3 regions of the Allobosea sp. 10N428 genome follow, and region 1 is predicted to be linked to each of the others. Evidence: predicted binding sites of a transcription regulator. Region 1 holds the regulator's gene; each other region holds the start of a gene.
The links. The regulator LexA, encoded in region 1, represses DNA repair genes until DNA is damaged. The targets are predictions, from matches to a motif close to TGTTCNNNNTGTGTTCNG.
Positions count from the first base shown of each region.

Region 2: a site for LexA is predicted at 4,267-4,284, ahead of AC1DDA_RS05435 (PA0069 family radical SAM protein). Genes of this name have one in related genera too.
Region 3: a site for LexA is predicted at 7,235-7,252, ahead of AC1DDA_RS15410 (helicase-related protein). Genes of this name have one in related genera too.

Region 1 is NZ_JBFTIC010000002.1:510,681-520,829, reverse strand. Features, by position in the region: gene gltX (glutamate--tRNA ligase) at 1-639, opposite strand, end outside; gene AC1DDA_RS08870 (ComEC/Rec2 family competence protein) at 794-3,055, shown strand; gene lexA (transcriptional repressor LexA) at 3,049-3,759, opposite strand; gene AC1DDA_RS08860 (molybdopterin molybdotransferase MoeA) at 3,859-5,070, opposite strand; gene moaC (cyclic pyranopterin monophosphate synthase MoaC) at 5,070-5,552, opposite strand; gene trpC (indole-3-glycerol phosphate synthase TrpC) at 5,549-6,361, opposite strand; gene trpD (anthranilate phosphoribosyltransferase) at 6,369-7,382, opposite strand; gene AC1DDA_RS08840 (anthranilate synthase component II) at 7,399-8,016, opposite strand; gene AC1DDA_RS08835 (aldo/keto reductase) at 8,097-9,131, opposite strand; gene AC1DDA_RS08830 (helicase HerA domain-containing protein) at 9,401-10,149, opposite strand, start outside.
Region 2 is NZ_JBFTIC010000001.1:1,167,171-1,177,319, reverse strand. Features, by position in the region: partial or broken gene mutY (A/G-specific adenine glycosylase) at 1-364, shown strand, start outside; gene AC1DDA_RS05445 (site-specific DNA-methyltransferase) at 710-1,912, opposite strand; gene AC1DDA_RS05440 (ribonuclease HII) at 2,219-2,830, opposite strand; gene AC1DDA_RS05435 (PA0069 family radical SAM protein) at 3,020-4,213, opposite strand; gene AC1DDA_RS05430 (hypothetical protein) at 4,331-4,822, shown strand; gene AC1DDA_RS05425 (universal stress protein) at 4,890-5,702, shown strand; gene ypfJ (KPN_02809 family neutral zinc metallopeptidase) at 5,756-6,643, opposite strand; gene cydB (cytochrome d ubiquinol oxidase subunit II) at 6,750-7,754, opposite strand; gene AC1DDA_RS05410 (cytochrome ubiquinol oxidase subunit I) at 7,767-9,197, opposite strand; gene AC1DDA_RS05405 (MFS transporter) at 9,442-10,149, opposite strand, start outside.
Region 3 is NZ_JBFTIC010000004.1:283,095-293,243, forward strand. Features, by position in the region: gene AC1DDA_RS15385 (M48 family metalloprotease) at 1-843, shown strand, start outside; gene AC1DDA_RS15390 (dienelactone hydrolase family protein) at 938-1,807, shown strand; gene AC1DDA_RS15395 (CarD family transcriptional regulator) at 2,001-2,600, opposite strand; gene fdxA (ferredoxin FdxA) at 2,975-3,310, opposite strand; gene AC1DDA_RS15405 (RNA-binding S4 domain-containing protein) at 3,480-3,788, opposite strand; gene AC1DDA_RS15410 (helicase-related protein) at 3,813-7,181, opposite strand; gene AC1DDA_RS15415 (MerR family transcriptional regulator) at 7,459-7,905, opposite strand; gene AC1DDA_RS15420 (KpsF/GutQ family sugar-phosphate isomerase) at 8,107-9,081, opposite strand; gene AC1DDA_RS15425 (outer membrane beta-barrel protein) at 9,340-10,149, shown strand, end outside.

The DNA.
Region 1 (10,149 bases):
CTGGCGGGCGGCATTGGTGAGATGGTCGTCGCCGCGGATGACATGGGTCACGCCCATGTCGTGGTCGTCGACCACGACGGCGAGCATATAGGTCGGCGTGCCGTCCGAGCGCAGCAGCACGAGGTCATCGAGATTCTCGTTCTGCCAGATAACGCGGCCCTGGACCTCGTCGTTGACCACGGTCTCGCCGGTCTGCGGCGCCTTGAGGCGGATCACCGGCTTCACGCCTTCCGGCGCGGTCGACGGATCGCGATCACGCCAGCGCCCGTCATAGCGCAGCGGCTTGCCCTCGGCGCGCGCCTTCTCGCGCATCTCCTCGAGCTCGGCCTGGCTGGCATAGCAGTAATAGGCGTTGCCGGCGGCGAGCATCTGCTCGGCGATCTCGCGATGGCGCGCCGCGCGCTGGAACTGATAGACGGTCTGGCCGTCCCAATCGAGGCCGAGCCATTCCAGCCCGTCGAGAATCGCGGCGATGGCTGCGTCGGTCGAGCGTTCGCGGTCGGTGTCCTCGATGCGCAGCAGCATCTTGCCGCCCTGGCGGCGGGCATAGAGCCAGTTGAACAGTGCCGTGCGGGCTCCGCCGATATGCAGGAAACCGGTGGGCGAGGGCGCAAAGCGCGTGACGACGGCATTGCTCATGGAAGGCAACTCCGGCCGGGCGGCACGAGCCGCCCGGGGCAAGACAGGGAAATGGCGCAGGTCATGACATGACAACCGGCGCGCGCCCTGTAACATGGCTTGGCCGGAAAGGTTAAGCGGTCAAATTGCTGCGCCGGCGGGGGAGGGGCGGAGAATGCAGCCGGGGCCGCCGGGGCAGGACATGCCGCGCGGCGCGCGAGCCGAGGCCTTGCCTTTGCGCCTGCTCGCGCCCTGGCTGATCTCCGTTCGCTTCAAAGCCTGGTTCAACCACTGGCAGGCTCGGTTCGGTCAGGCGCTCGAATTGGAGGCGGAGCGTCGCCGCCCGTTCCTATGGCTGCCTGTGGCGACGGGTGTCGGCATCCTGCTTTATTTCGCGGCAGATCGTGAGCCGGCTTTGTGGGCGCCTCTGACCGGCTTCGCGCTCAGCGCGATCTTCGCGTTCGCGCTGCGAACCCGTCGGTTAGCCTCGATGGCCTGTCTGGCGGCGGCCGCCGCCTTCGCGGGTTTTGCCGCCGGCGTCTGGCGGACGGCCGATATCGCCGCGCCGATGCTGGAACGGCCGCGAATCGGCAAGGTGACGGGTTTCGTCGAGAGCGTGGAGGCACGCGACAACGGCGCCCGCATTGTCCTGCTGGTAACTGAATTCGCCGGGATGCCGGCCGCGGAGCGTCCAAGGCGAGTGCGCGTCAATATCCGCGCCGGCTCGGTCGCTGCGGGGGATCATATCGCGGCGACGGCGCGGCTCCTGCCTCCACCGGGGCCGGCTCGGGCGGGCGGCTACGATTTCGGGCGCGATGCCTTCTTCCGCGGCATCGGCGCAGTCGGCAGTATCGCAGGCAAGATCGCGTCGGCGCCCGCGCCGCATCCAATGCCGACGCGCCTTGCCGTCGATGTCACGATCGACCGGGCCCGCAACGCCTTGACCCGGCGCATCGCCGAGGCGGGCGGCGGGCAAGGGGGGGCGGTCGCTGCCGCCCTTGTCACGGGGAAGCGCGGCCTGATCACCGAGGCGACGAACAATGACCTGCGCGCGGCCGGGATCTACCACATCGTCTCGATCTCAGGCCTGCACATGGTTCTCGCGGCCGGGACGATTTTCTGGCTGGTGCGCGCCCTGCTGGCGCTCTCCCAGACTGCCGCGCTGCGCTGGCCGATCAAGAAGATCGCGGCCGTCGCGGCGATGCTCGGCGCGACCGCCTACTGTATCTTTTCAGGCAGTGACGTCGCGACCGAACGCTCGCTGATCATGACGCTGGTGATGCTCGGCGCGATCCTCGTCGATCGTGCTGCACTGAGCATGCGCAATCTCGCTCTTGCCGCCATGATCGTGCTGCTGCGCGAGCCGGAGGCGCTGCTCGGACCGAGCTTCCAGATGTCATTCGGCGCGGTTGCTGCCCTGATCGCCTTTGCCGAACGCTGGGAGAGCCGAAAACGCACGGAGCCGCCCCCGAGCCTGCCATGGCCGCTCGGGCCGGTCTGGGCAGCGGCGCTCGGCATCATCGTCACCACCTTGCTGGCGACGGCGGCGACAGCGCCCTTCGGGGCCTATCACTTCCAGACCTTCAACCCCTTCGGCCTGCTCGGCAACGCGATGGCGCTGCCCTTCGTCTCGCTCTTCGTCATGCCGGCCGCCGTCTTCGGCGTGCTGGCCTATCCCTTCGGGCTGGACTGGCCCGCCTGGGCGCTGATGGGGCTGGCGTCCGATGTCGTGCTCAAGGTGGCGCACTGGGTCGCAAGCATCGACCATTCCACCGTGATGATCGCCGCCTTCAGCCCGGCCGTGCTGACCTGCTTTGTGCTGGCCTTGCTCTGGCTGACGCTCTGGACCACGGCATGGCGCTGGCTGGCGGCGGTCCCCATCGTGCTCGGCGTCGCCATCGCCGGAAAGCCGGAGCGGCCGGAAATCCTGATCGAACGCGACGGTTCGGGGCTGGCGGTGCGGGGCCTCGATGGACGCCTTGCGGTCGCCGGCAAGCCGAGCCGCTTCGTGCTGCAGCAATGGCTGAGTGCCGACGGCGACAGCCGCTCGCCGGACGATCCGACGCTGCGCGCCGGCATCGCTTGCGATCAACTGGGTTGTGTTGCGCAAACGGCCGACAAGCGCATGATTTCCTACACGCGCGACCGGCTGGCGATCATCGAAGATTGCCTGCGGGCCGACCTCGTCGTCACCGCCATTCCCTGGAGCGGCGCCTGCAAGGCCCGGCTGATCGAGCGAATGGGACTGTCGCGCGACGGCGCGAGCTCGCTCTACCGCACGGCGTCGGGATGGAGCAGCCGCATCTCAGAGCCCAGCGCAGCCGATCGGCCGTGGAGCCGCCGACGCGAACCGCGTCTGGCGGCGCCCGCTGCAACGAGCATCAGCATTCCGCCAGCATCCGCCGATGGCGAAGCCGAGGTCGAGCGGCTTCAGTAACGCCGCATCAGATTGACGAGGCGGCCCTGAATCTTGACCCGGTCCGGCCCAAGCACACGCGTCTCATAGGCGGGATTGGCGGCTTCGAGCGCGATCGAGGAGCCGCGTTTGCGCAGCCGCTTGAGTGTGGCCTCCTCGTCGTCGATCAGTGCCACGACGATATCGCCGGTATTGGCCGAGTCCTGCTTGCGGATGATGACGGTGTCGCCGTCGAGGATTCCGGCTTCGACCATCGAGTCACCGCGCACTTCGAGCGCGTAATGCTCGCCGGAGCCGAGCATGTCGGGCGGCAACGAGACGGTGTGGCTGCGGTTCTGAATGGCCGAAATCGGTGTGCCGGCGGCGATGCGGCCCATGACCGGGATCGCGATGGAGGAACGGCTGTCCTCATCAGCGGTGGGGCGGGGTTTGCCGAGATTGGGCTGCGTGCCGAGCCCGCCCTGGACGACCGCAGGGCTGAAACGCGGCCGCTGCTGCGGCGTACCGAGTCCATCGGGCATCTTGATGACTTCGAGCGCACGCGCCCGGTTGGGCAGGCGGCGGATGAAGCCGCGCTCCTCCAGCGCCATGATCAGCCGGTGGATGCCGGATTTCGAGCGCAGATCGAGCGCGTCCTTCATCTCGTCGAAGGAGGGCGGCACCCCGCTCTCACGCAAGCGTTCCTGGATGAAGCGCAGGAGTTCGTGTTGCTTGCGTGTCAGCATGATCCCGCCGGCCCCGGAAAAGCGTAGATTCGAAACAAATCACGAACACCATAACTGTTCGCCTTGTGTTCCGCAACCCGTTCGCGCGAGGGCGCCTGTCTACAGCAGCGGCAGGATACGGCAGAGGTCGCCTATCCTGGCCGGCGCAGCATGGGCCGGGCGGATCGTCAGCGCCTGCGCCCGCGCCAATGTGCCGAGCATGGAGGAATCCTGCCGGTCGAAAGGCGTTGCAACCCAACCATCGGGCGTCAGCGCCAGCTCCGAGCGCAGATAATCCTCACGCTCGTCATTGCCCGGCAGGTCGCGGCCGAGGCGGGCGGGGATGCTGCGATCGCGATCCGCATCGGCCAGGCCGAGCAGGGCTTCGATCAGCGGCAGCACGAAGAGGTGGCCGCAGACGATCGAGGAGACCGGGTTTCCGGGAAGCCCGACCACGACCATCCGGCCGAGCCGGCCGGTCATCATCGGCTTGCCCGGTCGCATCGCGATCTTCCAGAAGCCAAGCGACATCCCGGCCCGCGTCAGCGCCTCCTGTACGAGATCGTGGGCACCCACCGAGGCGCCGCCGAGCGTGATCAGCACGTTGGCATCGGCAGCCCGCGCCATGCCGATCTTGTTGGCGAGATCGGCATGGTCGTCGCGCGCGATACCGAGATCGAGCACGGTGCCACCGGCCTTTTCGACCAGCGCGGCGAGCGCGAAGGAGTTGGAGGCGACGATCTGGTCGCGCCCGACAGGCTCGCCCGGCGCCACCAGCTCGTCGCCGGTCGCCAGGATCGCGACGCGCGGCTTGCGCCGGACCGGCAGCGAGGGATGGCCCATCGCGGCGGCGAGCCCGAGTGCGGCGCTGTCGAGCACGCGTCCGGCCGACAGCAGGGCGTCGCCTTCGCGGAAATCGAGCCCCGCCCGGCGCAGGAACTTGCCTTTGGCCGGGGGCACCCGCACGCGGATGGTGGGGCTGCCGACGCCGTCGGCGTCCTCCTGGATCAGGATGGTGTCGGCACCATCAGGCATCGGCGCACCCGTGAAGATCCGTACGGCTTCGCCCGGCCCGACCGTACCGTCAAAGGCCCGCCCGGCGGCCGATTCGCCGGTCACAGAGAGGGCGGCGCCTTCAGCCATGTCGTCGCCGCGCACGGCGTACCCGTCCATGGCGGAGTTGGCGAAGGGCGGCTGAGTTCTGAGCGCCTTCAGATCGGCTGCGAGCACCCGCCAGGCGCATTGCGCGAGCGGCAGGGTTTCCGCCCCGGTCGGCCCCGGAATGCTATCGAGCAGCGCCTTGCGCGCGACGGGGACCGGGGTGAGCGCCATCAGCGGGCTTTCGCCTCGTAGTCGCCGGACTGGCCGCCGGATTTGTGCAGCAGCCGGATATTTTCGATCCGCATCGCCCGATCGACGGCCTTGACCATGTCGTAGACAGTGAGACAGGCGACGGACACGGCGGTGAGCGCCTCCATCTCGACGCCGGTCTGGCCCTTCATCTTCACCTCGGCGCGCACGCGCACACCCGGCAAGGCCTCGTCGATCTCCAGATCGACCCCGATCTTGCTGAGCAGCAGCGGGTGGCAGAGCGGGATCAGCTCATGCGTGCGCTTGGCGGCCATGATGCCGGCGAGGCGCGCCGTACCGAGCACGTCGCCCTTCTTGGCATTTCCGTCGCGCACGATCGCGATCGTCTCCGGCGCCATCACGACGCTGCCCTCGGCTACTGCCATGCGGGTCGTCTCGGCCTTGTCGCCGACATCGACCATATGTGCCTGGCCTTGGGCGTCGAGATGGCTGAGCCGGCTCACGCCGCGTTCTCTTGAGCCTGGCCGGTCAGCAGGGTCCGCGTCGCCGCTGTGACGTCCGCCTGCCGCATCAGGCTCTCGCCGACGAGGAAGCTGTTGACGCCGGCCTTGTTGAGACGGGCGATGTCGGCATGGGCAAAGATGCCGCTCTCGCCGATGACGATGCGGTCGGCCGGGACGCGCGGCGCCAGCCGCTCGGTCACGGCGAGATCGACGTGGAAGCTGCGCAGGTCGCGGTTGTTGATGCCGAGCAGCCGACTTTCGAGCTTGAGTGCCCGGTCGAGCTCGGCGTCGTCATGCACCTCGACGAGCACGTCCATGCCGAGATCGCGAGCGGCTTCGTTCAGCGCCCGGGCGGTGTCGTCGTCGACGCCGGCCATGATGATCAGGATGCAGTCGGCGCCCCAGCTGCGGGCTTCGTAGACCTGATAGGGCTCGTAGAGGAAATCCTTGCGCAGCGCCGGCAGGCCGGAGGCCTCGCGCGCCTGCGTCAGAAATTCCGGCTGGCCCTGGAAGGAGGGCGCGTCGGTGAGTACCGAAAGACAGGCAGCGCCGCCGGCGGCATAGGCGCGGGCGAGCGAAGGCGGGTCGAAATCGGCGCGGATCAACCCTTTGGACGGGCTGGCCTTCTTGATCTCGGCGATCAGGGCCGGCTTGCCGACCGCGAGCTTGGCGGCGAGCGCATCGGCGAAGCCGCGCGGTTTGGCGGCCGCGCGGGCACGGCGTTCGATCTCGGCCTGCGGCACCGCGGCCTTGGCGGCCGCGATCTCCTGGCGCTTATAGGCTTCGATCTTGGCGAGGATGTCGGTCATGCCGGCCTCACGCATTCGAGGCTTTGACGAGCGCGGCGAGCGTCGCCTTGGCCTTGCCGGAGTCGAGCGCAGCCGTCGCCTGGGCGAAGCCGTCCTTCAGGTTCGCGGCCTTGCCGGCGACCAGCAGCGCCGCCGCCGCATTGAAGGCGGCGATGTCGCGGAAGCCGGTTCTCTCGCCGGCCAGCACGGCGTTCAGCGCAGCCGCGTTCTGCTCGGGCGTGCCGCCGCGCAGCACCTCCGGCCTGGCCGGCTCAAGGCCGACATCGGCGGGGCTGATCGTGAAGCTCTCGATCCTGCCGCTATCGAGCGAGACGACGCGGGTCGGGCCGGTGGTGGTGATCTCGTCGAGCCCGTCGGAGCCGTGCACGGCCCAGACGCGGGTCGAGCCGAGCGAGGCCAGCACCTTGACCATCGGCTCGAGCCAGGTCTCGGAGAAGGCGCCGATCAGCTGGCGCTTGACGCCGGCCGGGTTGGAGAGCGGGCCGAGCAGGTTGAAGATCGTGCGCGTGCCGAGTTCGGTGCGCACGGGCGCGACATGGCGCATCGAGGCGTGATGCGTCGGCGCGAACATGAAGCCGACCCCGGCCTCGGCAATGCAGCGCTCCGTGCCGGCCGAATCCAGCCCCACCCTGACGCCGAGCGCGGTCAGCACGTCCGCGGCACCCGAGCGCGAGGAGGCCGCGCGGTTGCCATGCTTGGCGACGGGCACGCCGCAGGCGGCGGTGATGATCGAGGCCAGCGTCGAGACATTGTAGGAGCCGGAGGAATCGCCACCGGTGCCGACGATGTCGATCGCCTCGGCCGGCGCCTTCACCGGCAGCATCTTGCCGCGCATTGCGCCGACCGCGCCGGCGATCTCCTCGATCGTCTCGCCGCGCACGCGCAGCGCCATCAGGAAGGCGGCGGACTGCGCATTGGTGACCTCGCCCGAGAGGATCGTGTCGAAGGCGTCCCGCGCCTCCTCGCGCGAGAGCGTCGCTCCGGTCGCGACCTTGGCGATGAAGGGTTTGAAGTCGTCCATGGAATCTCTGCGGAATTCAGGCTGATGGGGTCAGGGCGGCGGCTTCGTGCTCGCTGCGCCATCGCTGGGCGAGATCGAGGAAATTCCGCAGGATCGTCGCGCCATGCTCGGAGGCGATGCTCTCCGGGTGGAACTGGACGCCGTGGACCGGGAGCTCCCGGTGCGAGAGCGCCATGATCAGGCCGTCATCGGTCTCGGCTTCGATGTCGAAGACGGTTGGGCAGGAATCGCGGTCGACCACGAGGGAGTGGTAGCGGGTCGCCTGCAGCGGCCCGTTGATGCCGCGGAACAGGCCGCGTGATTTGTGCCGGATCGGCGAGACCTTGCCGTGCATCGGCACGGGCGCCCGCACGACGTCGCCGCCGAAGGCCTGCCCCATCGCCTGCAGGCCAAGGCAGACGCCGAAGATCGGCTTGCGGCCGGCACCATGCCGGACCACGTCGAGGCAGATTCCGGCCTCGTTGGGTGTGCAGGGGCCGGGCGAGAGCACGATCGCATCATGCTCGCCGCCCAGCGCTTCCTCGACCGACAGCGCGTCGTTGCGCCAGACATCGACCTCGGCCCCCAGGCCACCGATGAGGTGGACCAGGTTCCAGGTGAAGCTGTCGTAGTTGTCGATCAACAGAACGCGCATGGCCGGACCTGTGAATACGGCTTGAGGTCATGCACGTTCGGAGGCGGGGTGGTCAAGTTTTGCGCGGGCCGCGCTCGACTTTAGACCGCCGGTGGATTGAGGCGAGCGAAGGCCTCCTGCCGCCGATAGGGGAAATAGGGGTAGGGCGCCGTGCGGACGCTCGCGGCATCGAGCCGCGCGACCTGCTCGGTCGTCAGGTTCCAGCCGACGGCGCCGAGATTGTCGCGCAATTGCTGTTCGTTGCGGGCGCCGATGATGACGGAGGAGACCGTCGGGCGCTGCAGCAGCCAGTTGATCGCGACCTGCGGCACGCTCTTGCCGGTCTCCTGTGCGATGGCATCGAGCACGTCGACGATGGCGTAGAGCTGCTCGTCCTCGACCGGTGGGCCGAATTCGGCGGTTTCATGCAGGCGGCTGCCGGCGGGCAGCGGCTGGCCGCGCCTGATCTTGCCGGTGAGGCGGCCCCAGCCGAGGGGGCTCCAGACCAACGCGCCGACGCCCTGATCGATGCCGAGCGGCATCAGCTCCCATTCGTAATCGCGCCCGACGAGTGAGTAATAGACCTGATGCGCGACATAGCGCGGCCAGCCATGGCGCTCGGCGGCAGCCAGCGACTTCATCAGCTGCCAGCCCGAAAAGTTGGAGACGCCGACATGGCGAAGCTTCCCGGCCCTGACGAGCGCGTCGAGGGTCGAGAGAACCTCCTCGACGGGCGTGCCGGCATCGAAGGCATGCAGCTGCAGCAGGTCGATATAGTCGGTGCCGAGCCGACGCAGCGCGTCCTCGGTCGCCTTGATCAGGCGGCTGCGCGACGAGCCGGCATCGTTCGGGCCGTCGCCCATCGGCAAGGTGGTTTTGGTCGAGATCAGCACCTTGTCGCGCCGCCCCTTGATCGCCTCGCCGAGGACCTCCTCGGAGGCGCCGCTCGAATAGACGTCCGCCGTGTCGAAGAGGTTCAACCCTGCTTCAAGGCAGATGTCGACGAGGCGGCGCGCCTCCCGAGCGTCGGTATTGCCCCAGGCACTGAAGAGCGGCCCCTGTCCGCCGAAGGTGCCCGCGCCGAAACTCAGGGCGGGAACCTTGAGCCCCGAATGGCCTAAACGCCGGTATTCCATGATCCAGATCTCCTGTGGTGGCGGGAACATGGCGGCTCGAAGCTAATGCGATTAGTGCGCCGAGCGGAACAGCATTCGTGAGTTGAAGTCATCGTGCCGAAAGGCGGGGCGCCGAAGCTAGTGAACTTCGGAAGAAGGAGCGTGTCATCCCGGACGCGGCGAAGCGGAGGTCCAGGGTCCATGCCTCAAGCTGCGCCGGACGCGCTCCGGCATCGATCCCGGGTCAAGCCCGGGATGACGGCGCGGTTCGGGAGTTAGACGAGATGCGTTTAGCCGCGGGCGCTGCGCGGCATCCCGGCCGTCCGCGGCTGCGCCTGACCCGGTGCGGTCTCGACGCCCAGCGCGGGGAGGGCGAGCGTTCGCAGGCCGCGGAAATCGACATGGCAGACGATCAGGCCGCGCTCTTCGATGTAGCCGAGCAGGCGCCGCGCCCGGCTGGGCGAATGGCTGCCATAGACTTCGGCGAGCTCGGCATCGCTGGGGCAGGGCCTGCCTTCGATCGCGGTGCGGGCGATGTAGAGGAAGAGCCCCTGCAGGTCCTCGGGCAGCGTGCCCGAGGCAGCCAATGCCGCCTGCCAGCCCTCGCTGGTCGCGACGCTGTCGCTGACACCGGCCCGTGCCACGGCGAGCCTGCGGCGGAACTCTTCGAGGCTCAGATTCGTCCGGCCCAGCCGGCGCATGCGGCAGCGCACGGTGAAATCCTGATAGAGCACCGCGACCTGGCGCGAGCGGGCCTCCGGGTCGGCCATCAGTTCGCGCAGGATCTCGACCATGGTCGCCTCGCGCTCTTCCGGCTCGAGCTCGATCTCCGGCTCGGGTTCCGGCTGTGGGGCCGGGCGGTAGGTCTCGATCCGGCGCAGCACCTCGTTCGGGTCCGGGCGCGGGCGCGGTGCTGGGCGCACCGGCCGTGCCATCGGCGGCGGCTCGTCCGCGCCGGGCGTGAAGATCAGTTTGCCGGCCTCTTCCGGCGCCTGCTCGGGCAGCGGCATCAGCCCCGGTGCGCCTCCGCGATCGACAG
Region 2 (10,149 bases), on a different contig from region 1:
GAAGAAGGCGGGCAAGATCCGCTACGGCGCTGCCTTCGTCCTGACCCGTGCCGATGGGGCCATCTTGCTGCGCACGCGCCCGGCCAAGGGGTTGCTTGGCGGCATGGCAGAGGTGCCGACCAGCGAATGGCGCGCCGATTACGAGCTTGACGGCGCCGCGCAGGACGCGCCGCTGCCCCTGCGCTGGACCCGGCTGGCCGAGCCGGTGCGCCACGTCTTCACGCATTTCCCTTTGGAACTGACGGTGTTCACCGGCAGCGTTCCGGAGCGGACTCTAGCTCCCGCTGGCATGCGCTTCACAAAGCTGGCGAATCTTGCCGGCGAACCGTTGCCGAGCCTCATGCTGAAGGTCGTCGAGCGCGCCGGGCTCTACCGCTCGAAGACGCGATAGGTCATCGTCCTGAAGCTTTTTGACCTCAGCGCCGCGGGAGCCGTTCTTCAGGATGGTGGCCATGACACCCCCGCTACGATCTCACGAGCCAGAGTGGGCGCGCAGCCGCCTCGCGCGCATCCTCGTAAACGAATGATCGCAGGGGGAGTTAGGGCGGGTGCTAGGAGACCGTTTGGAAACTCCAGCCCTCATCCTGAGGAGCAGCCATCGGCTGCGTCTCGAAGGATGGTCCAGATGTCTCCTGAGCCTCCTGGAGCATCCTTCGAGACGCAGAACGGCTCCTCAGGATGAGGGCTCAGTGAATTTTCAAACGGGCGGTCAGCCCGCCGCCATCTGCGCCCTGATCTCGCCGCGCAGCGCGTCGAGCACGGTCAGCCCGCCTTCGCGCTCGACATGCCAGAAGGTCCAGCCATTGCAGGCCGGTAGGCCCTGTGCCAGCGCGCCGACCTTGTGGATCGAGCCCACGGCAGGGCCGAGGATCAGCGTGCCGTCGGCGCGGATCACGGCCTTGTGGCGGCGCTTCTCGTCATGGACGGTCTCGCCGGCCTTCACCAGCCCGGCTTCGACGAGGCTGAGGAACGGCACGCGCGGCTCGCTGCGCTTGGAGGGCGCGGTGGAGAAGGCTTCCGGCGCCAGCGGCGTCACCGCGGCGATGCGCTCGCGCGCAGCCTTGGCATAGGTCGCATCGCGCTCGAGGCCGATAAAATGGCGGCCGAGCGCCTTGGCGACGGCGCCGGTCGTGCCGGTGCCGAAGAACGGATCAAGGATCACGTCGCCGGGGTTCGAGGCCGAGAGCAGGACGCGGGCAAGCAGGGCTTCCGGCTTCTGCGTCGGGTGGACCTTGGCGCCGCCAGCGTCCTTGAGGCGCTCATCGCCTGTGCAAAGCGGCAGATACCAGTCGGAGCGCATCTGCAGGTCGTCATTGCCGCCCTTCAGCGCTTCATAGTGGAAGGTGTATTTCGAAGCCTCGCCGCGCGCCGCCCAGATCAGCGTCTCATGCGCGTTGGTGAAGCGCCGGCCGCGGAAGTTCGGCATCGGATTGGCTTTTCGCCAGACGATGTCGTTCAGCATCCAGAAGCCGAGATCCTGCAGCGTCGCGCCGACGCGGAAGATGTTGTGGTAGCTGCCGATGACCCACAGCGCCCCGTCCGGCTTCAGCACGCGGCGCGCGGCGGCAAGCCAGGCGCGGGTGAAGGCATCGTAATCGGCGAAGGAGGCGAACTTGTCCCAGTCGTCGTCGACAGCGTCGACGAGGCTGTCGTCGGGCCGGCGCAGATCGCCGCCGAGCTGGAGGTTATAGGGCGGATCGGCGAAGATCAGGTCGACGCTTGCCGGCGGCAGGGCGTTCATCGCCGCGACGCAGTCGCCGACGAGGATCTGATCGAGCGGCAGTTCCTGCGGAACGCCGATTTGTTCGGGAAGGCTCCTGGCCTTCATCCGAGCCCCCAGCGCTGGCCGTCCGGTACGCGAAACCTGAATCCGGACGGGAGCGCTGGCGGTCCCGGTACGCGAGATACCCATGACGCCAAGACCGTTACGCAACTTCAACGAGCGCGATATTGGCCGGACAGGGTAAAGGCCGGGTTTCCGCTTTGAAAAAAATGCGTCCCGTTTTGGGGCTGCAGATTTTGCCTAGCTCGTTGGCAAACAAAGGAAATTCGTAAACGGGCGTTAACCTGCGGATTGCCGCGAGGGCAATCTGGCAGGTTCCCGTCATGCTGGGGCTTGACCCGGGCATCTCCTGCCGAAGACAGCCCTGGCGCCTCCTTCTGTCTGAGATTCTCGGGTCTGCGTTTCGCTTCGCCCGAGAATGACGCCAGGCAATCCTTACCGGAACCAGACGCCCTTCACCGGGGCGAAGGAATAGCGGTGCTCGGGGCAGGGGCCGTGCTCGGCGATGGCCTTGCGATGCTGCGGCGTCGCATAGCCGACATGGCCGGAGAAACCATAGGCCGGATAGCGCCGGCACAGCCGCGCCATCATTCGGTCGCGCGTCACCTTGGCGACGATCGATGCGGCCGCAATGGAGGCCACGGCACCGTCCCCTTGAATGATCGCCTCGCAACTACAGCTCATCTGCGGCGGATCGTTGCCGTCGACCAGCACATGCAGCGGCGCCAGCGGCAGCGCGGCGATCGCCCGGCGCATCGCCAGCAGCGTCGCCTGTCGGATGTTGAGCGCGTCGATCTCGACCGCTGTGGCGCTGGCGACAGCCACTGCAAGCGCCCGCTCTATGATCTCGCCGAAGAGCTCCTCGCGGATCGGTGCCGGCAGCTTCTTCGAATCGTCGAGCCCATTCGGCACGCGGGCCGGATCGAGGATGACGGCTGCCGCAACGACCGGGCCGGCGAGCGGCCCGCGCCCAACCTCGTCAATGCCGGCCAGCGGCCAGAGGTCGTTGGCGATGGCGTGTGTCTCGCGGCTGAAATCAGCGGGCATGGCGGGCTTATGCAACAGAGTGCCGTCGCGAGCTAGACCGGTGTCGTCATCCTCCACCGTCATCCCGGACAAGCCGCCATGGGCGGCGCCGATCCGCGAACCATGCCCAAGCTTTTAATCAGAGGCGCTCCGGAATGGATCGCGGTTCTACGCTTCGTTGCGCCCGGTATGACCTCCGCGCGGGTCCATTCAAAACAGGCTCAGCTGCGCCTTTTCCTTCTCGGGCCTTACGAACAGGTCGGTGCGCAGCCTCCGGCGCGCCGTGTTGAAGCCGATACGCTCGGCCGCAAGCTCGAAACGCCGGCCGATCATCCAGGCATAGGGACCTGAGCCGACCATGCGCTGTCCCCATTGCGAATCATAATCCTTGCCGCCGCGCGTCGAGCGGATCAGCGACATCACATGCCGAAGCTTGTCGGGATGATGCGTCAGCAACCACTCCTGCACGATGTCGCGCACCTCGAGCGGTAGCCGCAGCAGCACATAGCCGGCCTCCTGCGCGCCCGCCGCCTTTGCGGCGTCCAGGATTCGCTCGATCTCATGCTCGTTGATCGCCGGTACGATGGGCGCAACCAGTACCGTCACCGGGATGCCGGCTTCCGACAGCTTGCGGATCGTCTCGAGCCGCTTCGGCGGCGAGGCGGCGCGCGGTTCCATGCCCCGCGCCGTCTTGGGATCGAGCGTCGTGACCGAGAGTGCGACCTTGACCAGGCCCTTCTCGGCCATCGGGGCGAGGATATCGATGTCGCGCTGAACCAGGGCCGATTTGGTGACGATGCCGACCGGGTGGTTGAACTTCGAGAGCACTTCCAGGATCTGGCGCATGATCCTCAGCTTCTTCTCGATCGGTTGATAGGCGTCGGTATTGGTGCCGATCGCGATGGTACGCGGCTGATAGGAAGGAGAGGAGAGTTCCTTCTCCAGCAGTGCCGCGGCGTCGGGCTTCGCCGTCAGCTTGCTCTCGAAGTCGAGGCCGGGCGAGAGGCCGAGATAGGCGTGGGTCGGCCGCGCGAAGCAGTAGACGCAGCCATGCTCACAGCCGCGATAGGGATTGATCGAACGGTCGAAGGAGATGTCCGGCGAGTCGTTGCGCGTGATGATGTTGCGCGCCTTCTCATAGGCGATCTCGGTCTTGAACGGCGGCAACTCTTCCAGCGAGCCCCAGCCATCGTCCTCGGTGACGCGCTGCTCCGCTTCGTAGCGCCCGCCCGGATTGACGGTGGCGCCCCGCCCGCGCCGTCGCTCCGGGTCGATACGGTGGCCGGCATAGGCGAGCGGGTCGGCCGGCGCGACGACTGGCGCCGAGATGGTCGGCTCCCTGTCGTGCCGCCGCAGCGGCTGGGCCGATGGATAGGGCCTTTCGGTGGGTCTGGCCTGTGGCATGGCTTTCGAACCGGTTCGCTGCCGGGAATCGGCATTTTGTGATCTCGGATAGAGTGAACATAACAAGAACAAAATGCAAGAGCCGGATTGCGGCGTGCTGCGCTGCGGCATAGAACCTTGCGTATGCTCACAGCCGTGATCCGCGCCGATGGTTCCCCACGAGCTCTCGCCGCCACGCTGGCCGTGCTGATCCCGGCGGTGGCGGAAGGGTTGCTCGGTCATGCGGTGATCGTGGATACGGTCGGCGCTCCCGATTTCGAGCGCGCCGCGGACACGACCGGCGCATGCTATCTGCGCACCGGCCCGGCCTCGGCCTGGCAGGGCGGGGCGGCCGCGGCGCGCGGCGATCGGCTCGTGCTGTTCGAGGCCGGCGACGTGCCGCAGGCGCACTGGGCGCTGGTGGTCGAGCGCTATCTGTTGCTCACGCCGGATCTGCCGGCCCTGATACCGCTTCACGCAGCTGGCGCTGCGCTGCGCGAGCGCGTCGCGCTGTCCTTCGCCGGGCGCAGGCTCCGGTCCGGGCTCGTGTTGCCGAAGGCGATGGTTCTGGAAGGGCGCCTCGACCAGGCGCCGCAGCGCCTGCCGGTGTGGCGCGAGCGCGCAGGGTAGGGCGATGTCCGGGGCGGCATGACATCGGGCCGCGCGCCTCCTAAGCTGGAGACGTCGGGAGGCTGACATGACGATACCGGGCGAGATTCTTCTGGCGAGCGATCTGTCCTCGCGCACCGACAGGGCGGCGGAACGCGCAGTGCTGCTGGCGCGCGAATGGCAGGCAAAGCTCGCGATCCTGCATGTCACGAATGCGACGGAGCAGGGGAGGGCCGGTCTTGCGGCCGAGGCCTGGCGGGAGGAGCTGCCGCCGGCGGCTGGCGAGGCGGAACTGCTGGTCCGAAACGGTTCGTTGCCGGACGTGCTGGCCAAGGTCGCCGCCGAGCGCGGCAGCGGACTGATCGTGACCGGCGTCGCGCGTTACAACGACGTCCGCGATTACGTGGTCGGGACGGCCGTTGACTATATCGTTCGCAGGGCGGCCGTTCCGGTCCTGATCGTCCGCCGGCGCGCCGATCGCCCTTACGGCACGATTGTCGTCGGCACGGATTTCTCGGAGGGCTCGCGCCGGGCTCTGCTGGCGGCTGCGGAACTGTTTCCGCAGGCGCGCCTCCTGCTGGTTCATGCCCATCCCGGCCCCGGCCCCAGGACCGATTTTCAAGGCAAGGGCGATTTCCTCCGCGCGGAGGCCGAGGCCGGGATGAAGGCCTTCCTCGACGCGGCAAAGCTTCCCGAGAGCCTCACCACGCGGCTCAGCACCCAGAGCGTCGAGGGCAATGCCGCCGCGGCCATCGAGCATTGCCGCGCCGCGGCCGGAGCAGAATTGGTCGTCGTCGGCCGCTACGGACAGGGTGGCTTGGCCGAAGCGGTGATCGGCAGCACGGCCGAGACGATCTTGGGCACGGTCCGGGCCGATATCCTGATCGCGCCCGGCGCCTGATCGCCGGCGTCGGCTCACCGGCTCGGCTGTTCGAAGGATCCGTGTGCGAATGCCTATACGGGGTTCCGGAAGGTGTCGCAGCTCTGCAGCGAGCCCGACTGGAAGCCGGTGTTGAACCACTTCGTGCGCTGCGCCGACGAGCCGTGCGTGAAGGAATCCGGCACGACTACGCCCTGCGCCGCCCGCTGCAGCTTGTCGTCGCCGATCGCGGAGGCGGTGCGGATGGCTTCCTCGATATCGCCTTGGTCGATCCGGCCCATCGCCTGGATGTTATGCGCCCAGACGCCGGCGAAGCAGTCGGCCTGCAATTCGATCCTGACCGAGATCGCGTTCGAATCGCGCTCGGAGGAACGCTCGCGGATCTGGTTGGCCTTGGGCAGGATGCCCAGCAGGTTCTGGACGTGGTGGCCGACCTCGTGCCCGATCACATAGGCATAGGCGAAGTCGCCGCCGCCGCCGAGCTTGCGCTGCATCTCCTGAAAGAAGGAGGTGTCGAGATAGACCTTCTTGTCCACGGGGCAGTAGAACGGCCCCATCGCCGATTGCGCCGTGCCGCAGCCCGAACGGTCTACGCCTGAGAACAGCACGAGCCGGGGCGGCTGGTAGCGGATATTGGCCTGCTGCGGCAGGATTTTCGACCAGACGTCCTCGTTCTGCGCCAGCACGGCCGAGACGAAGCGGCCCATCTGGTCCTGCGGCGGGCCGGACGAGCGGCGGGTTTCCTGCGTCTGCTCGCGCCCGCCAATGCCGCCGATCATTTCGGCGCCGCCGATCAGCAGGCGCGGATCGATGCCGAGCGCCCAGCCGAGAAGGCCGAGCACAACCATGGTGCCGATGCCGATGCCGCCGCGCCCGCCAGGCATGCCGGCGAAACCGCCGCCACCGCCGCCGCCGCGCCGGTCCTCGAGATTCTCGGACTGGCGATAGTCTTCCCACTGCATGGACGATTCCTCGACGAAACGCCCCGCAATCTCGCCGGGAGATGCGGGGAACTCAAGTCGTCTTTGCAGGCCCCGCCTGAACGAAGCCTGATCGTTATCCTCTCACTCAGTGATAGCCGCTGTCGACCCTGACTTTGCCGCGGAAGGTCCAGTACACGAAGGCCGTATAGAACAGGATCATCGGCAGGAGGAAAACGACGCCGATCAGCACGAAGATATGGGAGGAGGGTGCGGCCGCCGCGTCCCAGATCGTGATGTCGGGCGGCACCAGATAGGGGAAGTTCGAGATCGACAGCCCGACGAAGCAGAGCAGAAAGATCGCGACGGTCAACGCGAAGGGCGTGAACTCATGCGCGCCATGCAGCCGCCGCCAGGCGAGGTAGCCGCACAGCGCCGTCAGCAGCGGGAACGGCCAGAGCCAGACGAGATTGGCCGGGGTGAACCAGCGCTCGGCGATTCGCGGGTGGGCATAGGGCGTCCACAGCGAGACCAGCGCCGCGAAGGCCAGCAGGCCCAGCAACAGGATCTTCGCCTGCCGCCGGGCCCGTTCGGCGACGGGGCCGTCGGTCTTGTAGAGCAGCCAGGTCGCGCCGAGCAGGGCGTAGCCCACGATGACACCGGCTCCGCACATCACCGTGAACGGCGTCAGCCAGTCGAGCGGCCCGCCGGCGAACTGGCCGTTCTTGACGGTGACGCCCTGGATCAGCCCGCCGAGCACGAGCCCCTGCGAGAAGGCGGCGACCGTCGAACCCAGCCAGAAGGCGAAGTCCCAGCGTCGGTGATGCGGCTTGGCCACCCAGCGGAATTCGAAGGCGACGCCGCGGAAGATCAGCGCCAGCAGCATCAGCGTGATCGGGATGTAGAAGGCCGGCATGATGATGGCGTAGGCTTGCGGGAAGGCGACCCAGAGGCCGCCGCCGCCCAGCACCAGCCACGTCTCGTTGCCGTCCCAGAACGGGGCGACCGAGTTCATCATCTGGTCGCGCTCGCCCTCGTCCTTCGTCGTCGGGAACAGGATGGCGATGCCGAGGTCGAAACCGTCGAGCACGACGTAGAGCATAACGGCGGTGCCGATCAGCACGGCCCAGATGACCGGAAGATACCATTCCATCGTCGTGGCTCCTCAGATCGCCGGCTGGATCTTGTCGTCGCCGGGCTGGCCGTCGCCGAAGATGGTGGCGGCTTCGCCCTGCACGGCCTTGAGCGTGCGCTTCGAGGGTTGCTCGGGCGCGTCCGGGCCTGCGATCTCGTCCGGTCCCTTGTCGATCAGGCGGTTGATCAGGAGGATGCCCGCCGTGAACACCACCGAGTAGACGCAGACAAACAGGAAGAGCGAGATCGCGACCTGGGTGGTCGTCACCGGCGAGACGGCATCGGCCGAGCGGATGATGCCCGTCGCGAGCCAGGGCTGGCGGCCCACTTCCGTGACGAACCAGCCCGAGAGGATGGCAAGGAAGCCGACGGGCCAGGTGTATTGGGCGATCCAGAGCCAGCGCCGCGATTCGAACACTGTGCCCTTGCGCCAGAGCCAGGCGCCGATCCAGCCGAACAGGATCATCAGCACGCCGATCCCGACCATCGCCCGGAAGGCGAAGAACGGGATGAGAACCGGCGGCCGGTCCTGCACGGCAAAATCCTTCAGGCTCGGGAAGAGCGCATTCATGCTGCCATGGGTGACCAGGCTGGCGACGCCGGGAATCGAGACCTCGAAGCGATTGAGCTCGGCCTTCTCGTCGGGCCAGGCGAAGAGCACGAGGGCGCCGGGCTTGGACGAATCCCAATGTGCCTCGATCGCGGCGAGCTTGGCCGGCTGGTAGGTCGCGGTGTCGCGGCCGTGGAAATCGCCGATCACCGCCTGCAGCGGCGCCGTCAGCGCGATCATCAGGATCGCCATCCGCACCATCGTCTTGGCCGATTCTGTGCGGTGCCCGGCGAGCAGATGGCGCGCGCCGGTCGCCAGCACGACGAAGGCGGTCGTCAGATAGGCCGCGGTCATCATATGGGCGAAGCGCAGCGGGAATGTAGGATTGAAGACGATCTTCACCCAGTCGACGGGATAGGCGATGCCGTCGCGCACCGCGTGTCCAGCCGGATACTGCATCCAGCTATTGGCCGAGAGGATCCAGAAGCCCGAGAGCGCCGTGCCGCCCGCGACGATCACCGCCGAGGTGAAGTGCAGCCAGGGCGGCACGCGCTTCCATCCGAACAGCATCACGCCGAGGAAGGAGGCCTCGAGAAAGAAGGCCGATAGCACCTCGTAGCCGATCAGCGGGCCGACCACGTTGCCGACGGCCGTCGAGAACCGGCTCCAGTTGGTACCGAACTGATAGGACAGCACGATGCCGGAGACGACGCCCATCGCGAAGGATACGGCGAAGATCTTGGTCCAGAAGCGCGCGAGCAGATGAAACTTCTGGTCGCCCGTCTTCAACCAGAGGCCGAGCAGTGTCGCGATATAGGCGGATAGGCCGATGGTGAAGGCTGGAAAGACGATGTGAAATGAAACGGTGAAAGCGAACTGGATGCGTGAAAGCTGAAAAGCGTCGATTTCCATCGCAAGACTCCGGCCAGCTACCGCCTCGGGGCGGCTTGAAACGATCCTGCCGAAGGCAGCATCGTCGCTCTCGGCCAGATTAGTCAAATCCGAGGCTGGGCGAGAGGCGCGGATGTCGCAGTCGCCGGTCGTGATGTCGCAGGGGAGAGGGCCTGCAACCTCGGCGTGCAACGGTCCCGAGCGGAACTGCGCGCCCTGTTGCACCCAAACGGAATGGTTCTCTGGGCGCGCGGAGACGTTGCCTCTACTCGTATTCGCCCTCGATATCCCTGCCGGTATAATCCTTCATCAAGGCTGTCGCGATCAGGCTCAGGATTGCGCAGGCGAGAATGTAGAAGGCGATCGCGTAGGCCGTTCCATACTTGGCGAACAGCCAGGCGGCGATGAGCGGAGCCGGGCCGCCGGCGATCACAGAGGCGAGCTGATAGCCGAGCGAGGCGCCGCTATAGCGCAGGCGGCCGGTGAAGGATTCCGCGATCAGTGCCGCCTGCGGTCCGTACATCATGTCATGCGGCACCAGCGAGATCACGATGGCCAGGAAGATCAACAGCGCCGAGCCGGTGTTGAGCATTCCGAAGTAGATGAAACCGAAGGCGCCGGTCGCCGCAGCGCCGATCATATACATGCGCCTGCGCCCGATCAGATCGGAGATGTGGCCGAAGAGTGGGATCGAGGCGAAGGACAGGACCGAGGCCGCCAGGACGGCGACGAGCAGAAAATCGCGCGAGACCTTCAGCGTGCCCACGCCATAGGCGAAGATGAAGGCCGTGAAGATGTAGAAGGGCGCCTGCTCAGCCATGCGTAGCAGCGCACAGAGCAGAATCTCCTTGGGGTGGCGCCGAACCACCTCCAGCATCGGCGCGCGCTCGACCTTGTTCTCGGCGACGAGCCTGCGGAATATCGGCGTTTCCATGATGCCGAGCCGGATCCAGAGGCCGATCGCGACGAGCAC
Region 3 (10,149 bases), on a different contig from region 1:
GATCCTTATGGCGCCAGCCGCTTCCTGGCGACGCTGGGCCGCAACACCGCCTTCCGCAGCAGCGGCCAGAACCAGAGCGCCGACGACAAGCGACTGGACATCCTCTCCAGCCACCCGCAGACGCCCGAGCGCATCGCCGCCGTGACCAATGCGGCCCGCCAGATCAGCGCTCCGGGCATCGGCGAGCACGATGCCAATCGCTGGCTCAACGCGATCGAGGGCCTGGCCTATGGCGACGACCCTCGCGACGGCGTGGTGCGCGGCCGGCGCTATCTCAACAGTACCCTGCGCATCGGCTTCACGGCGCCGGAAGGCTTCAGCCTGGAAGCGGCGCAGGACATGGTGATCGGCGTCAGCGCCAGCGGCTCCCAGGCGCTGCGCTTCGACTCGGTGACGCTGAAGAGTGGCCAGACCCTGGAATCCTATGTCGCAGCCGGCTGGATCGAGGGCGTCGAGACGACCGGCATCGAGAAGATCGAGATCGGCGGGCAGCCGGCCGTGATCGCCCATGGCAAGGGCACGGACTGGATGTTCCGCCTCGCCGCCGTGCAGGTGGGCGAGCGGGTCTACCGCTTCATCCTCGCCGCGCGCGGCGCGAGCGATCCCGAGCGGGCGATGCGTGCCATCGCCGAAAGCTTCCGCATCCTGACCCCGGCCGAGGCACAGGCTGTGCGGCCCATGGTCATCCGGCTGGTCGCGGCCGAGGCGGGCGACAGCATCGCCAGCATGGCCGAGCGCATGCCGGAGCAGGACCGCCCCGGCGAGCTCTTCCAGCTCCTGAACGGGCTCGACCGCAACACCGCGCTGATGCCGGGCCAGCGCTACAAGATCGTCGCGGAGTAACCGCTCCTCACAAGGCCGCGAGTTTCGGCGCTGGCCTCCTGCAAGCGGCGAATCCGCCGCTATGATCGCCGCCACAACGCCAGAGGGAGCGGGTATGGCACTCGATCGCAGGATCGTCGAACTCTACGACGAATACACCCACAAGCCGCTCGACCGGCGCGTCTTCTTCAACCGGCTCCTGGCGATCGCCGGCTCCGCCGCCGCGGCGGAAGCGGCGCTCGCCGTGCTCGAGCCGAACTACGCAAGGGCCCAACAGGTCTCGGCCGACGATGCCCGTATTACGGCATCGCGCCTCGATACCATCGTCGATGGCGTGACGCTCAAGGGCTATCTCGCCACGCCGAAGGCGCAGGCCAAGCACGGCGGCGTACTCGTGATCCACGAAAACCGTGGGCTCAATCCTCATATCGAGGACATCACCCGGCGCATGGCGCTGGAAGGCTTCACCGCGCTGGGCCTTGATTTCCTCACCCCGCTCGGCGGGACGCCTGTTGATGCCGACGCCGCCCGCGCGCTTTTCCCGCAGCTGTCCACGGACGCCGTCATCCAACAGGGCCGCGCGGCCCTGAAATACCTCGCCTCCCGCCCGGACGCGAACGGCAAGGTCGGGGCCGTCGGCTTCTGCTGGGGCGGCGGCGCGGTCAACGATCTCGCCGTCTCCGCGCCGGAGCTTGCCGCCGGTGTCGTCTTCTACGGGCGCTCGCCTGATCTCGCCAAGGTGCCGCTGATCAAGTCCCGCCTCCTGATCCAGCAGGCCGCGCGCGACAAGCGCCTTGTCCAGATGCTGCCTGATTACGAGAAGGCGCTGAAAGCCGCCGGCATTCCGTTCGAGGCCATCGTCTATCCGAATGTCGACCACGCCTTCATGAACGACACCAGCGCCGAGCGCTACGACGCCGCGACAGCCAAGCAGGCCTGGCAGCGGACGGTCGCCTTCCTCAAGGCGGGAACGGGTACGACGTGAGAGGGCCAACGTCATTCTCGGGCCGAGAGCAGCGCAGATCCGAGAATCTCGTGATGAGAAACTGCCGGAGCCTTCTCCGGCGAGAGATGCTCGGGCCGAAGCCCGAGCATGACGGGCCGATGACCCCGATCAAGCCAACAAAAAACCCGGCGGTCGCCCGCCGGGTTTCGCATCCTGGAAGGAAAAACGCCGCTCAGGCGGCCTCTTCCTGCAGATCTTCGTTGTCGTTCTCGAGATCCGCATCGGCATCGGCCGCCTCGGCCTTGCCGGCACGGCGCGGCGACTTGGCGAGCTGCCCTTCGATCTTCTTGAGCGCCTCGGTCTCGGTGACATCGTCGACCACCGCGATCTCGCGGGTCATGCGGTCGAGAGCGGCCTCATAGAGCTGACGCTCGGAGTAGGACTGCTCGGGCTGTGCCTCGGAACGGTAGAGATCGCGCACGACCTCGGCGATGGCGACGAGATCGCCCGAATTGATCTTCGCTTCGTACTCCTGCGCGCGGCGCGACCACATGGTGCGCTTGATGCGGGCGCGGCCGGTGAGCGTGGTCAGCGCCTTGCCGACGGATTCGGCGTCGGCGAGCTTGCGCAGGCCGACGCTGGCCGCCTTCGCGGTGGGGACCCGCAACGTCATCTTGTCCTTGGAGAAGCTGACCACGAAGAGTTCAAGCTTGAAGCCTGCGACTTCCTGTTCCTCGATCGCCGTGATCTGGCCGACGCCATGGGACGGGTAGACGACGTACTCCCCCGTCTTGAAACCCTGGCGCACAACAGCTTTCTTCACAGTGGACATGCCGTTACGACTCCTGACCGGCCCGCTCGACGCGAGCACGCGATGATCTGTCTCCGTCCGGCTGGCCGGAGACTTTCCGCCTGACGCGACGCTGAAAAGGCACCGCTTCACGCTCCCTAGTCGACTGTTTCATTCGCCCCGGACAAGAACGACAATTAAAATCCGGCTCTGAGGCCGGTGATCATGTCGTTCCGATCTTTTGGGGGCACCCCATTTGTGGAAATCTCGCAGGGGCATGCGGAACCAATTCGACTGCGGCTAGCTTGTAGCACAAAAAACACGCCGAATCAAAGGTAAACGCCGATGGGCGTTCCCTCGTGAAGGCATGGCAAAGCCGTGGTTAACGCAGCGCAGGGGTCGCGCGAGGGTCTAAATCAGTCGCCTTCGCCCGGCTCCGGGGAGAACATCTCGAGCTTTCCAGCCACACCGTCGAACGCCTTTGCGTCCGCCGGCGGCTCCTTCTTCTGGGTGATGTTAGGCCAGCTCGACGCATATTTCCCGTTGAGCTGCAGCCAGCTTTCGAGGCCCGGTTCGGTGTCGGGCTTGATCGCCTCGGCCGGGCATTCCGGCTCGCAGACGCCGCAGTCGATGCACTCGTCGGGATGGATGACGAGCATGTTCTCGCCTTCATAGAAGCAGTCGACCGGGCAGACCTCGACGCAATCCATGTACTTGCACTTGATGCAGTTCTCGGTGACCACATAGGTCATGGGTCGGCCCTTCCAACGCTTCTAAACAGCCCCATAAACCCTTGCCCAGCGCAGGTTTCAAGGCTGTTTTCGTGATCTTCGGCAGAACGATTTTTCATTTCGAAGGCACAGCGGAGACGATTTTCATCCCCAGCCCGATTCCGGCGCCCACATATGGCAGCGCGCGGATTTAGTCCTCGCCGTCCGCCTCCGCAAGCGGCGCATCGCCGCTGCCCCCGTCGAGCCGCTCATAGAGCTCCCGCGCCGTCTCGAAGGGGCCGCGCCGCTCGGCAAAGCCCAGGACCCTCACGACCATGGTCGCGTGCGGCAGCGCGAGGGTCAGCACCGCTCCGACCCGAATGCCCTGCGCCGGGTTCTCGGCGCGCCGCCCCTCGATTCGGACATGACCGTCCTCCACCAGGCGCACAGCAGTAGGCCGGGTCCGCGCGAAGCGCGCGAACCAGAGCCATTTGTCGAGGCGTTGGCGGTGCTCCTGCAAGCGGTCAGCGCCTCCCCGGCTCGCTCAGTTCTTGCTGCCTTCGAGCTGTGCCTTGAGGGCGGCCAGCTTGGCGAAAGGCGAATCCGGATCCGGCTCGCGATTGGCCGGGCGCGAACGCTGCGGCTGCTGGAAGCGCTCGTTGTTCCGCTCCTCTCGCCGCGGACCGCTGGGACGGCCCTCGCGCTTGAAGTCCGGCCGCGGCCCACGACCGCCCTCGGGACGCCCCTGCCGCGGCTGCTGATCGTCGCGCCGCGGACGCTCATCATTGCGGGGACGCTCATCGTGGCGCGGCCGTTCCTGGCGCTGCGGTGCCGCCCCTTCGCCCGCCGCCGCTGCCGCCGGCCGGTTCTCGGGGCGTCCGTCGCGACGCGGACCGCCGGGACGACCTTCGCGCTGCGGGCGGTCGCCGCCGCGGCGCTCGCCCTCGCGGCGCGGGCCGTCATGCCGGCCGCGCTGGCCATGCTCGGGCCGGCGGCCGCCCTGATGGCGATGCGGCCGCCAGACCTCGATGAGCTCCGGCTCTGCCGACGCGGTCTCAGCGACGGGAACTTCAGCGGCAGCAACCTCGACGGAGGCCGCTTCGACGGCCTCGGCCGCCACCGGCAGGGCAACGAGCGCGTCGGCCGAATCCGGCTCGCGCTCCTGCTCCAGCTCGGTCTCGGTCAGGATCGGCGTGTCAGCCGTCTCGACCGCCGGAACCTCGGCGGCCTGAGCCTCGACGGCAGGCGCCTCGCCGTCCGCCAGCGCATCGGCGTTCAGCGCCGCAGCCGGTTCGCCCGCACCCTCGGCCTCGGGGGAGGCTTCCGCGGCATCGCCCTCGGCCGATGCCGCTTCGGGGGCCGCTTCACCAGCCACAACCGGCTGTGCCGGCTCGGTCGCGGCCGGAGGCGGCGCCAGCGGCACCGTGATCGCGGGGCCGGGACGCTTCACCGAGACATAGCCGAGCGAGCGCAGGATCGAGGCGAAGTCCTCGCCGGCGCAGCCGACGAGCGAGGTCATGGCGCCGGTGGCGACGAAGCCGTCCTGATCGGCGGCGCCGGCGGGCGGGGTGCCATGCGTGGCGCCGGGGCGGTAGGCGATCGCCGGGCGGATCAGATCGGCGAGGCGTTCCAGAATGTCGACGCGCACAGCCCGCTCGCCGCAGACGCGGTAGCCCGCCGCGCGATAAAGCCCCTTCGGAACGGCCTTGTCGACCGGGAAGGATGTCCGGCCCGACGCCGCCAGATGGGCGATGTCGTCGAGCCCGGCCGTCTCCGGCCCGCCATGCTTCAGCGCCCAGAGCTGGGCGGCGAGCGCACGCGGCGCCGGCTTCAGCAGCGCCGGCATGTAGATGTGGAAAGCGCCGAAGCGCATGCCGAGCTGGCGCAGCGCGGCGCGGCCCTCCTGATCGAGCGCCTTCATTTCCTCGCCGACCTTGGAGCGCTCGAGCACGCCGAGCGCCTCGGCCGTCTGATAGGCGATGCCGCGGGCAATGCCGGTGACGCTCTCGGCCGCTTCGAGGATCTGGATCGCGCCGAGCAGGCGGGTGATGTGATTCTTCAGCCAGAGATTGAGGCGCGCCTCGACCTGTTCGCGCGCTCCGCCGGAGAGGTGTTCCTCCACGAGAAGGCGCAGGCGCGGCTCCAGCACCTTCTCGCCGGCGACGAGGCGCGCCACGGGCTCCCCTGTCCAGCGGACCAGCCCGTCATGCGAGAGCACAAAAGCATCATCGCCCGCCAGCACGACGCGCGCCGCCCGCGACTCGATCTCGGCGCCGAGCGCCTTCATCGCCGCCAGGTTCAGCGCCTTGACCTCGGCGCCTCCCGCCTTCGGGTCCGCCGTAAAGCGGAAGCCCTGCAGCATTCCCACGTGCTGGCCCTCGACGAGCACGTCGCCCGTCGCGGTGACCTCAGCCTCCAACATCGCATTCTCCCGCAAGCGGCGCATCAGCACGCTGGTGCGCCGATCGACAAATCGGTGGGCCAGACGCTCATGCAGAGCGTCCGACAGTTTGTCCTCTACAAGACGAGCCATGCCCTGCCAATGCTCAGGATCAGGTAACCAGTCAGGACGATTGGCAACATAGGTCCAAGTCCTGACCTGCGCGATCCTGGCGGAGAGCGTGTCGATCTCGCCATCGGTGCGGTCGAGCGAGGCGAGTTGCACCGCATACCAGTCGGCGTCGAGCCGACCATGGCGCATCAGCCTGAGATACAGCGTGGTCGCAAGATCGGCATGCTGCATCGGCGAGATCTTGCGGTAATCGGGCAGGCCGCAGACCTCCCAGAGCCGCTCGACCGCAGCACGCCCATGCGCCAGCGACGCGACATCCGGGTCTCTCGCCAACACCTCGAGCGTCGTCATGTCCTCGGCGATCAGCGCCCGGGTCAGGCCGGGTTCCGAGGGCTGGATATTGAGCGTATCGAGGAGGCCGGCGATCGAGCGCAGGTCGAGGTCGGAATTGCGCCACTGCATCTGGCGCACCGGCTCGAAGCGGTGATTCTCGATCGCCTCGACCAATTCCGCGTCGAAGGGCGGGCAGCGCCCGCTGGTGCCGAAGGTGCCGTCTCGCAAATGCCGCCCCGCGCGGCCTGCGACCTGACCGAACTCGGCCGGGTTGAGCTTGCGGTAGTGATGCCCGTCGAATTTCCGGTCGGCTGCAAAGGCGATGTGATTGACGTCGAGGTTGAGCCCCATGCCGATCGCATCGGTGGCGACGAGGTAGTCGACATCGCCGGACTGATAGATATCGACCTGCGCGTTGCGGGTGCGCGGCGAGAGTGCGCCGAGCACGACGGCCGCCCCGCCCTTCTGCCGGCGGATCAGCTCGGCGATCGCGTAGACCTCCTCGACCGAGAAGGCGACGATGGCCGAGCGCGGCGGCAGCCGGGTGATCTTGCGGTCACCGGCGAAGGTCAGGCTGGAGAGGCGCGGGCGCGTGACGACGTTGACGCCGGGGATGAGCTGCTCGATCAGCGGGCGCATGGTCGCCGCGCCGATCAGCATGGTCTCGGCCCGGCCGCGGCGGTTGAGCAGCCGATCGGTGAAGACATGGCCGCGATCGAGGTCGGCAGCGAGCTGGATCTCGTCGATCGCGACGAAATCGACCGCGAGGTCGCGCGGCATCGCCTCGACCGTGCAGACCCAGAAGCGCGGCCGCTCCGGCTTGATCTTCTCCTCGCCGGTGACGAGGGCGACCGCCTCGGGGCCGACCTTGTCGACCACGCGCTGGTAGACCTCGCGCGCGAGGAGGCGCAGCGGCAGGCCGATCATCCCGGTGGGATGAGCGACCATGCGCTCGATGGCCAGATGGGTCTTACCGGTATTGGTGGGGCCGAGGACCGCGGTCACGCCATGGGCGCGGGCGGCGGGCGGCAGCGAACGAAACGGAAGCAAGGCGACGGAGCCGATCATCTCGCCCGCCCATGCGGGCGGGAGCGTGGACGGGAATCAGGAACGGGTCTGGCGAGAACGCCTCTGGAACGAAGCGAGGCCGAATCGCGGACTCCGGCAGAATCGGGATTTGTTCCCCGTTCGGGGCTGCCCTCCCTTCGGCATGGGCCATCCCGGCATAGCGCGCCCTCCCACAGAACCGCCGTGGCGGCGCAAAAGGCCGCTCGGCACGATGCCTATTTAAACCCTTCCGCTCCTGAAACGAGGGGCAATCGACATTTAAGGCTGCTGGCCAGCTTCAATGGCGTGCATGGTCGCACTGCCCGTGGTCGGCCAGCGCCTCGATGATCGCGCAGTCGCAGGCCGCGACACCGCCCGAGCAGGTGGTGGCGATCCGCTCCAGCTCCTTCTCCAGCGACCGCAATTTCGCAATCTTGTCCCGCACCTCTTCGAGATGCGAGACGGAGATCGCATGCGCCTCGTCGCAGGCGATACCGGGCGTGTCGGAGAGCCTGAGCAGCGTGCGGATGTTGTCGACGGCGAAGCCGAGATCGCGCGCATGCTTGATGAAGGCAAGCCGCTCGGCATGGCGCCGGCCGTAGCGGCGCTGGTTGCCCTCGGACCGCTCCGGCGGCGGCAGCAGGCCGACCTGCTCGTAGTAGCGGATCGTCTCGACCTTGACGCCGGTGCGCTCGGCGAGCGTGCCGATCGGCATTACGCGTTCGAGCTTGTCCAGTGCAGCCATGGCGCTCCCTCTGAAGCTATAGTCTCTACAGCTTTAGATAGGTTGCAGTGTGCCCGTGGCAAGAGCACTTGGCGCGAAACGAACCGCATCATCACTAGCGGGCGCAGCGAAGCGCAGACTGGAGAATCCTGGACAAGACAAGCTCCCGCAGCCTCCGCGTCAGGAGATGCTCGGGTCAAGCCCGAGCACGACGCGCGAAGACTACGCCACGCCCATCGCCAGCAGGTCGTGGACATGCACCAGCCCGACCGGCCTGTCCTGATCGTCCACCACGATCAGCGCTGTGATCCGCATGCGGTTGACCAGCTCCAGCGCCTCGACGGCAAGCGTATTGAGCCCGATGCGCCGGGGGTTCGCCGTCATGATATCGCGGGCGCGCAGCGAGCCGCCGCCGCCCATCGCCGCCTTGCGGCGCAGATCGCCGTCGGTGACGACCCCGGCAAGCCTGCCGTCCAGATCCATCACGACGGCGCAGCCGAAACTCTTGTCCGAGATCATCGCGATCACGTCCGGCAGCAGCGTGTCGAGGCCGATTAGCGGCAATTCGGCGCCGCGATGCATAATACTCTCGACGGTCTTGAGCTGCGCGCCGAGCTTGCCGCCGGGGTGGTAGACGAAAAAGTCCTGCCGCGAGAAGCCGCGGGCTTCCAGCAGCGCCACGGCGAGAGCATCGCCCAGCGCGATCTGCATGGTCGTCGAGGTCGTCGGCGCAAGCCCGTTCGGGCAGGCTTCCGCGGACTTGGGCAGCACGAGCGCGATATCGGCCTCCTTGCCGAGCGTGCTCTCGGGATTGGCGGTGATGGCGATCAGCCCGACCCGGAAGCGCCGGGTATAGCCGACGAGCGCGGCGAGTTCTGCCGCTTCCCCCGACCAGGACAGAGCGATCACAACATCCTCAGGCTGCACCATGCCGAGGTCGCCATGGCTCGCCTCGGCCGGATGGACGAAATGCGCGGGCGTGCCGGTGGAGGCCAGCGTCGCGGCGAGCTTGCGGCCGACATGGCCGGACTTGCCCATCCCTGAGACGATCACGCGCCCGCTCGCGGCCCGGATCATCGCGACGGCATCGGCAAAGGGCTGGCCAAGCCCGTCGGCGAGCGCGTCATGGAGCGCGTCGAGGCCGGCGCGCTCGGTGGCGACGGTGCGAAGGGCGGAGGCGCGGATATCGGCGATCATGGCCGGCGCTCTAGCACGGGGAGGCCCGCGATTGCCACCGCCGAGGCTCGGCAGAGATTCGTCGCCAAGCCGAACAACGCTCCCCCGGGGCCGCTCGATTTGTCGCTGATCCCTGGCGGAAACCGTGCGGGCGCTTTCCGGAAGCTGCTGAGCGCGCCCGCTTCGTTGACGGGTCCTTAACCCTGTTCGTTCTAACTCCGTTAACCATGCGCGCCCCTCCAGGGCGCGTGAGCTGTTGCCTGGAGCCTGGCGAACCCCGTGTCCGCTCGCACGACGATCCTGCTTCTGTCCGGCACCGCCCTGACCGGAATTGCGTTCGGCTGGACGACGGCCGCGGCGCAGCGGGCAACCACGCTCAGGACGGGCACGCCGATCTATATCGCGCAGCAGCCGGCCTCGACGGAGGCGCCCTTCGACCCGAGCTCGACCGAGCCCGGCGCCCGGCGCGATCCGGCCGGTCCAGCCCAGCCTCCCGGCTCGGCCGTCTCGACGCGACAGCCGTCCCGCGCCAGCCAACCCGTCCAGGCGCCGGCCCTGCGCGGCGTCACGCAACGCCAATTCCGCGCTCCCCCGCCCGCGGTGGCGACTCTGCCGCAGCCGGCACCGCCTCTCCCGCCGCCGCCCCCTCGTCGCCGCACCGCGGCGGAGGAGGACCCTTATGCCGCGCTGGGGGTGCGCATCGGCTCGGTGACGCTGCGGCCCGGTTTCACCAACTCGATCGGCTACGACACCAACCCGCAGCGCATTGCCCCGCCCGGCGTGAAGGGCTCGCCCTTCGCCCGTTACGAGGGCGATCTCGACATCCAGTCCGACTGGAACGTGCATCAGCTCAGCGGCCGGCTGCGCGGCGGCTATTTCCAGTATTTCAGGGACAGCCAGGCCTCGCGCCCCGATGCCGAAGGCAATCTCGACCTGCGCCTGGACGCCACGCGCGACACCCGCATCCTGCTCGAAACGCGGTTGCGGCTCGATACGCAGCGTCCCGGCTCCCCCGACCTGACCGCCGCCGTCGAAGGCCGGCCGCTGGTCTGGCAATATGGCGGCTCAGCCGGCGTGACACATGACTTC